DNA from 2 places in the Rahnella sp. EDr1-12 genome. Region 1 is predicted to be linked to the other one. Evidence: predicted binding sites of a transcription regulator. Region 1 holds the regulator's gene; the other holds the start of a gene.

Region 1 (7,631 bases):
GTGATGAACAGCTCAGGATCAACAAGCGCAATCAGTTACGCCGCGATAAAGCGAGCGGTCTGCGTCGCGTGGAGCTGAAAATGAACGCCGATGCTGTTGATACCCTCAATAAGCTGGCAGAAGAACGCAATATCAGTCGTAGCGAATTGATTGAAGAGATGCTGCTTGCGCATCTTAACGGTCATGAAGGCTGATTGAAAACGGGTAACCTTCTCAGGCTACCCGTTTGTTTTTTCTTACTTATTCCCGGCTAACTTCCTTCTTCCCACTCAGAACGTTTCCCAGTTTTCAGCACCCTTCGCCGACATCATTCCTGTGTCCGGTCGCAATAACGGCGCTGGCATCTTACCGGTCGGTTTTGCCCCAACGCGCGTCACGCTGTCGCTGAGTTTAAAGGTCGCGACGGCGTTGTTCAGCAATGCAGCCTGCTCTTCCAGAGAGACGGCGGCCTGAGACGCCTGTTCAACCAGCGCGGCGTTCTGCTGCGTGACGCTGTCCATCTGCGTCACGGCCACAGCTACCTGGCTGATGCCTTTACTTTGCTCATCAGATGCTGACGCGATTTCGGCCATAATATCCGTGACGTGTGTGATCGAACGCACCACTTCATTCATGGTCTGACCGGCGTTTTCGACCAGTTTGGAACCGCTGTCAACGCGGGAAACGGATTCGCTGATCAGCGACTCAATCTCTTTTGCTGCCTGCGCACTACGCTGTGCCAGATTGCGCACTTCGCTGGCGACCACGGCGAACCCGCGGCCCTGTTCGCCTGCACGGGCGGCTTCAACCGCGGCATTCAGCGCCAGAATGTTGGTCTGGAAGGCGATACTGTTGATGACCGAGGTAATCTCCGCGATTTTCTTCGAGCTGCCTGAAATATCTTTCATGGTGCTGACCACATCCGCGACAATACTGCCGCCCTTCTGCGCCGTGGTAGAAGCTTCTATCACCAGCTGGCTGGCGTGATGCGCGTTGTCAGCATTGTGTTTCACCGTGGCTGTCAGCTCTTCCATGCTGGCCGCCGTCTCTTCCAGCGCAGACGCCTGCTCTTCGGTACGGGAAGAGAGATCGTTATTGCCGGCAGAAATTTCAGACGCGCCCTGGTAAATATTGTTCGTGCAGTTACGGATGGTTTGAACGGTATTCACCAGACTGGCTTGCATGATGTTCAGCAAAGGAATCAACTTACCGGCGCAGTTTTTACCGAACTCTTCCATGCTATGCGTCAGGTCACCACTGGCAATCAGCGCGAACTGATCGCGGAGTTTATCCAGCGGTTTGACTAACGCCATCACCAGATAGCGATCGGTCAGCAGCAGGATAATCAGCCCAATAACAAACGCGGTGATCTGAATCACTTTGCTGAGATTAGTCAGATGATTAGACTCCGTTTGCGCCGCGCTGAAATCCACCGCGATCTGGCTGCTGACTTTTTGCATGGCAGCCCCGAAATCACGGCTTAACGCCGGAACGCCAGACTGCGCCAGCTGATTGTACGCATCGATATTTTTGCTGCTGGCCGCCTCAAATAACGGCTTCACGCCCTGCGTTATCAGACTTTCCCAACTGGTGAGTAATTCCTGAACCGCTGAATCTTCCAGCCCCGGATGCGGGGCCGCTTTGAAATCCGCCTGCGCCTGCGTCAGGGCTTCAAGGGATTGTTTTGCGGTATCAAAAATTTCCGGCCCTTTGGTCGGATCGGCCTGAAGCTGCGACACCGCACGGCTTAAGCGGGTTACGGTACGAAAATACTGATCATTTCCTTTGCTGATCAGCGCCATATTGTTGACGAGCTCAGAACTGTTGCGGGTGTTTTGCGTCAGCGTATTCAGTGAGTTGACGGTGTAAAGGGATACACCCGCCCACATAACGCAGAAAACGCCAAGAATGGTTAATAACGCGGCCCTGATGGTGATATTTTTTAAAAACTGCACGATATGCCTCTCTCGAAACATGACTGTTTCTGGTCTGAGGATTGAGGGGGATGCGGAGAATCAAGACAAGTAACCATCAGGCAAGTGCCCCAGGACATGTTTGAACACCTCTCCGGGCATCGATTTCTTTATTATGTTGAGATTGCTCTCGCATCATCTATCGGCGGGACGTGCTTAAAATTTAGTATTGTTAAGATATATTTCTTCACTTTGCTTTTAACCCCGTCAATTTTGAGGATTTTATCTGGATTAAAAGCACACGAAGGCGATACCACTTAAAAAGATTGCCCGATAAACTTATTCGTCAGTTAAGAAGGCGAGCAGAAGCATATTCTCCGCCTCACGAGTTTGCTATTATCAGCACTATTATTGCCTGCAATGTAGGGCTTATCATTGAGAACAAGAGGTTAGACATCTTATGGCCGTAGTAGGAATCTTCTTTGGATCCGATACAGGTAACACCGAAAACATCGCAAAAATGATCCAGAAACAACTGGGTAAAGATGTTGCAGAGGTGCATGACATTGCGAAGAGCAGCAAAGAGGATCTGGAAAAATTCGATATTTTGCTGATCGGTATTCCAACCTGGTATTACGGTGAAGCTCAGTGTGACTGGGACGACTTCTTCCCAAGCCTGGAAGAGATAGATTTCGAAGGTAAGCTGGTTGCGCTGTTTGGTTGCGGCGATCAGGAAGACTACGCAGAATATTTCTGTGATGCGCTGGGCACCGTGCGCGACATCATTGAGCCACGCGGCGCGGTGATTGTGGGTCACTGGCCAACCGAAGGCTATCACTTCGAAGCATCCAAAGGTCTGGCAGATGATAAACATTTCATCGGACTGGCTATTGATGAAGACCGTCAGCCGGAATTAACCAATGAGCGCGTTGACGCCTGGGTTAAGCAAATTACTGAAGAATTGAGCCTTTCAGAAATTATTGGCTAAAAACCCTGTTGGCCCTGAGGATTTATTCTACAATTGAAGGGCCAAACTATTACTGAAATTAACAATTTAGCCACAACAAAATTGTTACTTTCGGTGGTATCAAGGTACACTGAGTTCATCTGTTTTTTCTATCGATCAAGTCGTTGCATTGTCTTATGTGACTGGCATTTAGTGATCTTTATTAACAGGCTATCGTTTAGGGGATCGGCACACTTCCGTTAAAAGAAGGATCCTAATCGAAGAATTTTGTGCCGCTGATGCCACAGGCTCCATGCCTCAACTTGATTAGCACATAGTAACAGGACTGAATCCGCATGACTGACAACAACACCGCACTGAAGAAAGCCGGCTTAAAAGTCACGCTTCCGCGCCTTAAAATCCTGGAAGTGTTGCAAGCGCCGGAAGGTCATCACGTTAGTGCGGAAGATCTGTACAAACAATTGATTGATATGGGTGAAGAGATTGGTCTGGCGACGGTTTACCGCGTTCTGAACCAGTTTGATGACGCCGGTATCGTGACCCGCCATAACTTCGAAGGCGGCAAGTCCGTGTTCGAACTGACTCAGCAACACCATCACGATCACCTGATTTGCTTAGATTGTGGCCGTGTTATTGAATTCCGTGACGAATACATTGAAGGTCGTCAGCGCGAAATTGCTAAAAAACACGGTATCAAACTGACCAACCACAGCCTGTACCTGTACGGCCACTGTGAAGCAGGCGACTGCCGCGAAGATGACTCTTTGCACAATGATAAACCTGCGCAGTAATCTGCCGGGCTCGTTGATATCGACCAAAATTAACCGCTGAAAAGCGGTTTTTTTATGCCCGTTTATCAGCGATGACAGACATAAAAAACCCCGGCAAGCCGGGGTTTTCTGTCTCACCTTCAGGTGATTGATGAGGTCTACTGCACCGGCACGGGTGAGTTATTGGCTTTAATTTCCTTCCAGATTTTTCCACAATCGGCGGCGTAAGCCTGCCCGTCACCGGTTTTGCGTGCCGTCAGGCAGCGCTGGTAATCCAGCACGCGTACCGTTTCCTGTTGTGCAAACTGCTGGTGAGCTTTCTCTTCCTTCAGAACGTTAAGAACCGCCTGGCAGGATGCAAGTTTGTCCGGCGAACCTTCGGCAGTGTTGATGCAGGCGCTGTAAGCCTTACGCAGTCTGGCATCTTCAGCCTGCCCTGACGTCTGGGAACAACCGGCCAGCAATAAAGACGTGGTCACGATCAGCAGTAATTTATTCATCGACATAGTGACCTCAGAAAATAGTGAATGGAGCGATAACGATAAATTTCACATCTTTTTCATCCTGGAAGATGTTGCCGTAACCACCGCCCCAGCTCGGAATATCTGAATGGTTGTCATACTGGGTGTAATGCAATTTAAACAACGTGCCTTTGGCGCGCCCTTCCTGAAGGGTGTAAAGCGCATCCAGACTCCACGCACTTTCTTTCAGACGCTGGCTTTGGTCATAAGCCGCATTGGTGCTTGGCTTGGCATCCCATGCATAAACATAAGAACCGCCGACCGCGAAGCCCGGCAGATCCCATTTCGCCAGATCATATAAAACTCCGGCATATACCGCTTTTTCGCCGTTGGCGTTGAAGTCTGAACGGTTATCCCACCACACATCGAGACGACCATTGGACGAGGAATACGTTGGGGTCATACGCTGAAGGAAGTAGCCCTGATTCCCCTCCGCCTTGACCATCGTCCCTTCCAGACGCCAGTCAAACTGGCCGGTGGTGTAACCGAACGTCAGAGCCTGCAACCATGCCAGCCCGTCGTACAAACTGTTAGGATCGTTTTTATCACTGATGCGGTCTTCTGCACCGTAGAACTGGTAGCTGGTGGTCAGCGGGTTACCCAGCAGATCCAGTTTGTAAGAGGCTTTAGCGAAATACTGATCGACGTAGCTTTCCGCTTCGCCATAGGCGGCTTCGAGCACCAGATCATTTTTGAAGTCGTATTTCGCGCCCAGCGAGTGAATATAGGAAACACCGGTTTTTTTGTCATTCTGGCGGAAATCATCCATTTCCAGATGCCACGGTGATTTATATTCATCCGCCCACATGTAGGAAAAACTCAGTTCGCCCGGCTCGCCGAAATCATGTTTATATCCGGCTTCTGCGCCGCGATACGTGCCCGGCATGAAACTCCAGTGCGGCGCAATCAGGGTCTGGCCGGTCGGCTGAATGTAACCCGCGTGGCCCCAGAAGCCGCCGTACTTAAACTTACCGGCAGCTTTATACAGGCTGACTCCGCCTTTATCGCGAGAGTAATCTTCATCGTAGGCGTGATTTTTTGAGGAGAATGCAATTTCGTTCGGGTGGCCGCTGTCGCTGGCTTCGGCCATTTCAATTGCCGTGAAAGCCGCAACGTCGATGCCGAACATATCCCACGCATAACCGGAGGAGAAATCCAGATTCAGGTTGGCGGTGGCATGAGAAAGGTTAGTGGCGTATTTATCGTAATCAGAGTTGTTGACGGTGACTTTAGAGCCGTCGGGGCGGGTTTCTTCTTTGGTTTTATTCAGATCTTTGCGATCACGTTCGCGCTGCCAGTAATACACGCCACCAGTGAGCGTCGAATCATCAATAAAGCCCGCCGCGTTTGCCTCTTCAGAAAACATTAATCCGCCACCCAATAAGGTGCCGGCCAGAGAATACATCACAGGTTTCAGATAAGCCGATCCCCTGCCCCGGTTAAGGTGCTTGTGCATAGAAATTCCTCATTTTTGACTAAAAAGTAACTGCAAAACCCAAACGGGTATTAAAAGCGGGCGTCAGAGACGTCACCGTAAAAGCAAGGGTAGAGTATTTTTCGCGACGCGAATTATCAATGAGTAATTCATCATTGATCTCTGAAATATGACAAAGTGCACATAAAGATGAAAAAGTATTACAGAAAGAACTTTGTGGGAATTTAAGCGAGGAAAAAAGTGAAAACAATTAAGAATCAAATAACTAAAAAGATAAGTCTGTGGTTTACACGTTTCAGCTTTCAGCGATATTTAATCAGAGCCGCTAAAAAGTGCGCATCATAAACACATTAATTCGCGACAGAAATCAATTTCGATATTGCTTAAGGCATAAAAAAACGCAGCCGAAGCTGCGTTAAAAATAAGTCTTACTTCAATCAGGCAACCGGTTTGCTTTCCCAGGTATCGCGCAGACCGACGGTGCGGTTAAACACCAGATGCTCCGCGCTGGAATAGCGGCTGTCGGCACAGAAGTAACCTTCACGCTCGAACTGCAGGCTGACTTCCGCCTGCGCCCCTGCCAGAGAAGGCTCAACGAAGCCCTGAGCGATAACCAGAGACTCCGGGTTGATGGTGGTCAGGAAATCCTCTGCCTGACCGGGGTTCGCTACGCTGAACAGACGGTCATACAGACGGAATTCTGCTGGCTTACCTTCAGTGGCGGAAACCCAGTGGATCACACCTTTCACCTTGCGGCCATCAGCAGGATCTTTGCTCAGCGTGTCGATATCGTAAGAACAGAAGATAGTGGTGATATTCCCTTCGGCATCTTTCTCAATGCGTTCCGCTTTAATCACATACGCATTGCGCAGGCGCACTTCTTTGCCCAGCACCAGACGCTTGTACTGCTTGTTAGCTTCTTCGCGGAAATCAGCCTGATCGATGTAAATCTCGCGGGTGAAAGGAACGTCGCGGGTGCCCATTTCCGGCTTGCTCGGATGGTTTGGCATTTTCACCTGTTGCACGTCATCACCGGTAAAGTTTTCAATGATCACTTTAACCGGATTGATAACAGCCATGGCTCGCGGTGCGTTCTCGTTCAGATCGTCGCGAATGCAGGATTCCAGCGCCATCATTTCGACGTTGTTGTCTTGCTTGGTCACGCCAATACGACGACAGAATTCACGGATAGATGCAGCGGTATAACCACGGCGGCGCAGACCTGAAACGGTCGGCATACGCGGGTCGTCCCAGCCTTCTACAATCTTCTCGGTCACCAGCAGGTTCAGCTTACGCTTGGACATGATGGAGTATTCGAGATTCAGACGGGAAAACTCATACTGACGCGGATGGCATGGAATAGTGATGTTATCCAGCACCCAGTCATAAAGACGGCGGTTGTCCTGGAATTCCAGCGTACATAAAGAATGGGTGATCCCTTCCAGCGCATCGGAAATGCAGTGGGTGAAATCGTACATCGGGTAGATGCACCATTTTGTGCCGGTCTGATGATGCTCAGCAAACTTAATACGGTAGATAACCGGATCGCGCATCACGAAGAATGGCGATGCCATATCGATTTTGGCACGCAGACAGGCCGCACCTTCAGCGAATTCACCGTTGCGCATTTTTTCAAACAGCGCGATGTTTTCTTCCACGGAGCGATCGCGGTACGGGCTATTTTTACCCGGCGCAGTCAGGGAACCGCGATATTCGCGAATTTGGTCGGGGGAAAGTTCATCAACGTAAGCCAGACCTTTGTTGATTAATTCCAGCGCGTATGCGTGCAGTTGATCGAAATAGTCTGAAGAGTAGTGGATATCACCGCTCCAGTCGAAGCCCAGCCACTGGACGTCGTGCTTGATAGACTCAACGAATTCGATGTCTTCTTTTGCCGGGTTGGTATCATCAAAACGCAGATTGCACTGACCCTGGTAGTCTTGTGCAATGCCGAAGTTCAGGCAGATAGACTTTGCATGGCCGATATGCAAATAGCCATTAGGCTCAGGCGGGAAACGGGTGTGAACGCTATTGTGTTTCCCGGTC
Region 2 (7,631 bases), on a different contig from region 1:
AGCGTAGGCACTAAAAATCTGCTCGGCATTACCACCAGCGTTCACTGTGTGGCGGGGGTGGTGGATTACGTAGTAAAAATCATCGAGCGTGATTTACTGCCCAAATTCCCTAACGTCGATGGCGTGGTGGCGCTGAATCATCTGTACGGATGTGGCGTGGCGATCAACGCACCGGCAGCGGTCGTCCCGATCCGCACCATTCACAATCTGGCACTGAACCCGAACTTTGGCGGCGAAGTCATGGTGGTCGGCTTAGGTTGTGAGAAATTACAACCTGAACGCCTGCTGGAAGGCACGCCGGATGTGCAAGCCATTTCCCTCGACGACACCCATATCGTCCGTTTGCAGGATGAGCAGCACGTCGGCTTCCAGTCAATGGTTGACGATATACTGACTGTCGCGCAGTTCCATCTGGAACGGCTGAACCGTCGTCAGCGCGAAACCTGTCCGGCCTCTGACCTGGTGGTCGGCATGCAGTGTGGCGGCAGCGACGCTTTCTCCGGCGTGACTGCCAATCCTGCCGTGGGCTTTGCCTCGGATCTGCTGGTTCGCTGCGGCGGCACGGTGATGTTCTCTGAAGTGACGGAAGTGCGCGATGCGATCCACCTGCTGACTCCGCGTGCTGCTGACGTCAGCGTCGGTAAACGCCTGCTGGAAGAGATGGCCTGGTACGATAATTATCTGTCCCTCGGACAAACCGACCGCAGCGCCAACCCGTCGCCGGGCAACAAGAAAGGCGGACTGGCTAACGTGGTCGAAAAAGCACTCGGTTCGATTGCGAAATCGGGCACCAGCGCAATTTCAGAAGTATTGTCTCCGGGGCAACGTCCGACCAAAAAAGGCCTGATTTTCGCTGCGACGCCAGCCAGTGATTTCGTCTGCGGAACGCAGCAACTGGCCTCGGGCATCACTGTGCAGGTCTTTACCACCGGGCGCGGCACGCCGTACGGCCTGCTGGCGGTGCCGGTGATAAAAATGGCTACCCGCACCACGCTGGCGAACCGCTGGCATGACCTGATGGACATCAACGCCGGTACGATCGCCACCGGGGATGCCACCATTGAAGACGTCGGCTGGGAGCTGTTCCACTTTATTCTGGACATCGCCAGCGGTCGTAAAAAAACCTGGTCCGATACCTGGGGTATTCACAATGCGCTGGCGGTATTTAACCCGGCGCCGGTGACCTGATCTGCCACATCACCAAAGCAAAAGGCCAGCAATGCTGGCCTTTTTTATGCTTCGGATCTGAAGGATAACTTACTGAGCCGCTGCTGCGCCCGTCTGTTCTGCACCTACCAGCCCGACTTTCAGATAACCGGCTTTACGCAGGTTATCCATCACATTCATCAGCGTTTCGTAGTCCACCGTCTTATCTGCACGGAAGAAAATCGTACTCTGCTTATTGCCCTGAGTACGCTGATCGAGCATGGCAGTCAGGTTGTCGCTATTTACCGGGCTGTCGCCGAGGAACAGCTGTTTGTCCGATTTCACCGTCAGGAAGATCGGTTTCTCAGGACGCGGCTGCGCTTTCGCCGTGGAAGCCGGTAAATCTACCCGCACATCTACGGTGGCCAGTGGCGCGGCGACCATGAAGATGATCAGCAGAACCAACATAACGTCGATAAAAGGCGTGACGTTGATGTCATGCATTTCACCGCTTTCGTCGATATCGTCGTTTAACCGAATAGCCATAATCTGTTCTTATCCTACGCGTAACTGACCTGTCTGACCGCGCGGCGCATCGCCTTCGCTGGCAGCCAGATCCAAATCACGGCCCTGTAACAGGATAATCTGCGCCGCCACGTCGCCAACCTGATGACGATAGGAAGTGATGGTACGGGCGAAAATGTTGTAGATAACCACTGCAGGGATCGCAGCAACCAGACCCACCGCGGTCGCCAGCAGAGCTTCTGCAATACCGGGTGCCACAACGGCAAGGTTAGTGGTCTGGGTTTGGGCGATACCAATGAAACTGTTCATGATGCCCCACACGGTACCAAACAGACCGACGAACGGAGAGATCGCGCCGATAGTGGCGAGGATCCCATTGCCCCGGCCCATGTGACGCCCGGCAGCACCCACACGACGCTCCAGACGGAAACCGGTACGTTCTTTAATGCCGTTGTTGTCGGTGGAACCGGCAGACAGCTCGAGTTCATTTTGCGCATCGCGGATCATTTGTGCGCTGATGCTGCTGGCGGCGAAACTCTCAGCCTGCTCGGCAGCTTCGTCCAGCGTACGCACGGAAGACAACGCATCAAATTCACGGCGCATACGGCGTTTAGCGCTGAACACTTCGGAGCCTTTGCTGAACAGCAAAGCCCAGGTGACAACGGACGCCAGCAGCAGGCCGATCATGACAGTTTTCACCACCACGTCAGCATGATGGTACATGCCTAATACGGACAGATCGGTAGGGATGACAGGAGCTTCCGCTGGTGCGGATTGCATAACCGGCGCGGGCGTGGTGTCTGCCGCAGCAGGTGCCGGTTGCGTGGTTTCAGAAGTGACAGCATTCGCCGCCGGCGTCGCAGGTGCAGCCATTGCATTACCGCTCAGGCCAACCACCAACATTAACGACATCAATACTGAGGTCGTTTTTTTCATCTTATTGCGAGCCGTTTTCACGCGTCGCCTCCAGCCAGAATCAGTGTATATGGGTTAAATAACGCCGAATTGTATCAAATAAAAAGACCTAATTGATAGTCGTTCTCATTATTATTTACATTGTCCCGCCTGCTGACGCGGGTGTCCTTGACGGATGACAAGGTTTTGAGTCTTTGGTCAATACTTCAACAGTTATACACGGGTCACACTTTTGCAAAAAATCCCGCGGTAAATCAATCGCCTGAACATAATTATCAAAGACAAAACAATGTTTTAAATATTAAGTAACAGCATTTTACATTTGTTATTAATTTGTGATAACGCTCAAATACCCGGCAGTTATAAATAAGGTAAGGTCTATGTACCGGGAAAGACCACACACCGGGATTTCCAGTATCCATTTAATTTATAAGACAATTTATAAGATTCGCATGAGGTTCCGTCAGCGCACGGCGCGCCAGACCGGTTCATTTTCGCTGTAACTTTTCATTCCCTTACTGAATTCCCCTGGAGACAAACTGATGAAAATGCAAAAAGCACTTCTCAGCCTTTGCCTGAGTTCCGCGACCCTGTTATTCACTTCCGGCCTGTCAGCACAAACGTTGAAAGCCGCCGACGTGCATCCGCAAGGTTACCCGAACGTCGTTGCCGTCCAGCATATGGGCGAAAAGTTGCAAAAACAAACAGACGGACGCCTTGAAATCAAAACCTTCCCCGGCGGTGTGCTGGGCGACGAAAAGCAGGAAATTGAACAGGCGCAGCTCGGTGCGCTGGATATTATTCGCGTATCAATGACCCCGGTGGCGTCGATCCTGCCCGAAATCAACGTGTTCACCCTGCCCTATATTTTCCGCGATGAAGATCACATGCACAAAGTGCTCGACGGTCAGATTGGCAAAGAGATCGGCGATAAAATTACCAATAACCCGAACTCCCGGCTGGTATTTCTCGGCTGGATGGATGGCGGGACCCGCAATCTGATCACCAAAGAACCGGTCGTCAAACCGGAAGATTTGAAAGGCATGAAGATCCGCGTTCAGGGCAGCCCGATTGCGCTGGCAACGCTGAAAGCCATGGGAGCAAACCCGGTCGCTATGGGCGTCAGTGAAGTGTTCAGCGGTATGCAAACCGGGGTTATCGACGGCACGGAAAACAATCCGCCAACCTTCGTCGCGCACAACTACCTGCCGGTGGTGAAAAACTACACCTACAGCCGTCATTTCATTATTCCTGAGCTGTTCCTGTACTCAAAAGTGAAATGGGACAAGCTGAAACCGGAAGATCAGCAATTAATCCTGAAACTGTCAAAAGAAGCCCAGGATGAGCAGCGTGAACTGTGGAAAGCCTATAACGAAAAAGCCCTCGCCACCATGAAAGCGGGCGGCGTGAAATTTTACGACATCGATCCGGCGGCCTATGTTCAGGCCACCCAGTCCGTTCGTGATGAGTTCGGTAAAGACCATAAAGATCTGATGCAGCAAATCGCTGACGTTCAATAACCACTGTCTCTGACACGGGCAGCTCCCGCTGCCCTTTTCCGACACTCACCGGGGGAGACTTTATGATTTCCGGATATCACACCCTGATGGACATTCTTTACCGCGCCGCAATGTGGCTTGCCGGGATTGCATTATTACTGATGGTCGCGGTGATCCCCATCGGGATATTCGCCCGCTACGTCATGAACAGCGCACTGTCATGGCCTGAGCCGGTTGCCATCATGTGTATGGTAACGTTCACCTTTATCGGCGCGGCCGTAAGTTATCGCGCGGGTTCTCACATCGTGGTCGCGATGGTCACCGACCGTCTGCCTCCTGCACTGAAAAAGTTCTCGGCGCTGCTGTCAGATCTGATGATGCTGGCGATCAGCATCTTCATTTTCTGGTACAGCCTGCATTTGTGCAGCGAACTGTGGCTCCAGCCAGTGGCGGAATTCCCGCTGCTGACCGCCGGAGAAACCTATTTACCGCTGCCCGTGGGCTCTGCCCTGACGATCTTATTCATCATTGAGCAGATCATTGCCGGGCCGCAGCATCAGCGCCCTGTCGTGATGCTGGGAAATTCCGACGCCTGACCCGGAGAGACTTATGGATGCACTCATTTTACTGTTAACGCTGGGGGTGATGCTGGCGATCGGCGTGCCGGTGGCTTACGCCGTTGGCCTCAGCGCGCTGGCCGGTGCCTGGTGGATCGATCTGCCGCTTGAAGCACTGATGATCCAGCTGACCAACGGCGTGAATAAGTTTTCACTGCTGGCGATCCCGTTCTTTATTCTGGCCGGCGCGATCATGGCTGAAGGAGGCATTGCCCGCCGGCTGGTGAGTTTTGCCTATATCTTTGTCGGGTTCATTCGCGGCGGTCTGTCGCTGGTGAACATTGTCGCCTCAACCTTTTTCGGCGCGATCTCCGGCTCATCGGTGGCGGATACCGCGTCGATTGGTTCGGTGATGATCCCGGAAATGGAGAAGAAAGGTTATCCGCGCGATTTTGCCGCTGCGGTCACGGCCAGCGGCTCGGTGCAGGCGATCCTCACGCCGCCGAGCCATAACTCGGTCATTTACTCGCTCGCCACGGGCGGTACGGTGTCGATCGCCGCACTGTTCATCGCCGGTATTTTGCCCGGTTTGCTGCTCAGCCTGACCCTGATGGTGATGTGCGTCGTCTTTGCGCATCAGCGCGGTTATCCGAAAGGTGAACGCGTGCCGTTTCGTCAGGCACTGAAGATTTTTATCGACACGCTGTGGGGCCTGATGACCGTCGTCATCATCATGGGCGGAATTCTCAGCGGTATTTTCACCGCCACGGAATCTGCCGCCATCGCCTGTCTGTGGTCATTTTTCGTCACGATGTTCATTTACCGCGATTACAAATGGAGTGAACTGCCGAAACTGATGTACCGCACGGTGAAAACCGTCAGTATCGTCATGATCCTGATTGGCTTCGCGGCCAGCTTTGGCGCCGTGATGACCTACATGCAATTGCCGATGCGCATCACCGAATTCTTCACCTCGATCTCCGACAACAAGTACGTGATCCTCATGTGGATCAACATCATGCTGTTGCTGATCGGTACGCTGATGGACATGGCGCCGATCATTCTGATCCTGACGCCGGTCCTGCTGCCGGTGGTGTTATCACTGGGCATCGATCCGGTTCATTTTGGCATGATCATGCTGGTGAATCTGGGGATCGGGCTTATCACCCCGCCGGTCGGGTCGGTGCTGTTTGTCGCCAGCGCGGTCAGTAAACAGAGCATTGAGAAAGTCGTCAAAGCCATGCTGCCGTTCTATTGCGTGTTGTTCCTGGTGCTGATGCTGGTGACCTATATTCCTTCGATTTCGCTCTTCCTCCCCAAACTGTTCGGCGTCTACACCGGATAAAACCTCTGCCAGGCCCGTCATTTCTGACGGGCCTTTCCTTGTATAAAAGATTGGCTGAAATTTTCTCATTCAACCGGCAAAAACCTGATCCTGTGATTTCATCATGTTAAGTTAATGAGATATCAGCGGATGCCAGAGAGCATCGCTCTACAAAACAGGGTGAAACACGGATTATGTCGTCGAAGAAAATCGAAACCGCGCTGATAAGCGCCGGACGGGACAAGAAGTTCACGCAAGGTTCGGTCAATGCCGTCATTCAGCGCGCCTCCTCGCTGGTGTTTAACACCGTGGCGGATAAAAAAAACGCCACCGCCAACCGCGCTAACGGAGAATTGTTTTACGGTCGTCGTGGCACCCTGACGCATTTCTCGCTGCAGGAAGCGATGGTCGAACTGGAAGGCGGCGCGGGCTGCGCGCTTTATCCCTGCGGCGCCGCGGCGGTCAGTAATGCGGTATTGTCATTTGTCAGCACCGGCGACCACATTCTGGTGGCCGGTTCCTCTTACGAACCGACCCAAGATTTCTGCGAAAAAGTGCTGAAAAAACTCGGCGTTTCCACCACCTATTTCCCGTCCGATATCGGCGCAGATCTCGGTTCTCTGATGCAACCGAACACCCAGGTCGTGTTTCTCGAATCACCCGGTTCTATCACGATGGAAGTGCCCGATATCCCGGCCATGGTGGCGTCCGTGCGCGCGGTGAACCCTGATGTTGTCATCATGATCGACAATACCTGGGCGGCGGGCATTTTGTTTAAGGCGCTGGAGTTTGACATCGATATTTCGATTCAGGCGGGTACCAAATATATCGTCGGGCATTCCGATGCGATGATAGGCACGGCCGTTTCCAATGCCCGCTGCTGGGAACAGTTGCGCGAGCATTCTTATCTGATGGGGCAGATGGTCGATGCCGATACGGCCTACGTCGCCAGCCGGGGGCTGCGCACCATGGGCATCCGCCTCAGGCAACATGAGGAAAGCAGCCTTCGTATCGCGCAGTGGCTGGCAGAGCGTCCGGAAGTGGCGGTAGTCAACCATCCTGCCCTGCCTGGCAGTAAAGGTCATGAATTCTGGAAACGCGATTTCACCGGCAGCTGCGGTTTGTTCTCGTTCGTGCTGAAACAGCGCCTGAGCACGCAGCAGCTTTCCGATTACCTTGATCACTTTGAACACTTCAGCATGGCCTACTCCTGGGGCGGATTTGAATCGCTGGTGTTAGCCAATCAGCCGGAAGAAATTCAGGCGATCCGTCCGGCTGAAACCGTTGATTTCACCGGTACGCTGGTGCGGCTGCACATCGGGCTGGAGCATTGTGATGATTTGATCGCCGATCTGACCCTGGCGTTTGAACGAATCGGCACTGCCTGAGCCTCAGGGATTGCGACGTACCGCGCAGATCGTTAAGGTATCTGTCGGATTTTCATTCGCAAAATGAGAATAATCTGTAAGCTCTCCCTGTACCGGTGAACACTACCGGGGCAGGCGATCTTTTTTGAAGTGATCTCAGATCAACGTCTCCGGGCGGGATCCGCGGTACACTGGCAAGTGACAGCGATTGTTACGAAAAGCACACGACAGCAACAGGAAAGAATATGGCAGTGATTTGCGACATTTTTCATGCACTCTGGCGGCATGATTTTACTAT

Evidence for each region. Region 1 encodes Fur, which represses iron uptake genes when iron is present. Its sites were predicted from a motif close to ATAATAATGAGAACNACTATCAA; they were not measured.
Region 2: the regulator Fur is predicted to act here: its motif matches at 2,700-2,722, upstream of exbB (tol-pal system-associated acyl-CoA thioesterase).

Annotation. Positions count from the first base shown of each region.
Region 1 is NZ_JBLZNY010000001.1:1,056,231-1,063,861, forward strand. Features, by position in the region: gene ybfE (LexA regulated protein) at 1-194, shown strand, start outside; gene ACO0U8_RS05015 (methyl-accepting chemotaxis protein) at 270-1,934, opposite strand; gene fldA (flavodoxin FldA) at 2,353-2,880, shown strand; gene fur (ferric iron uptake transcriptional regulator) at 3,195-3,650, shown strand; gene chiQ (ChiQ/YbfN family lipoprotein) at 3,788-4,129, opposite strand; gene chiP (chitoporin ChiP) at 4,143-5,555, opposite strand; gene glnS (glutamine--tRNA ligase) at 6,023-7,631, opposite strand, start outside.
Region 2 is NZ_JBLZNY010000005.1:219,541-227,171, reverse strand. Features, by position in the region: gene garD (galactarate dehydratase) at 1-1,188, shown strand, start outside; gene exbD (TonB system transport protein ExbD) at 1,258-1,692, opposite strand; gene exbB (tol-pal system-associated acyl-CoA thioesterase) at 1,702-2,607, opposite strand; gene ACO0U8_RS19475 (TRAP transporter substrate-binding protein) at 3,129-4,106, shown strand; gene ACO0U8_RS19470 (TRAP transporter small permease) at 4,169-4,681, shown strand; gene ACO0U8_RS19465 (TRAP transporter large permease) at 4,695-5,987, shown strand; gene metC (cystathionine beta-lyase) at 6,161-7,354, shown strand; gene ACO0U8_RS19455 (DedA family protein) at 7,579-7,631, shown strand, end outside.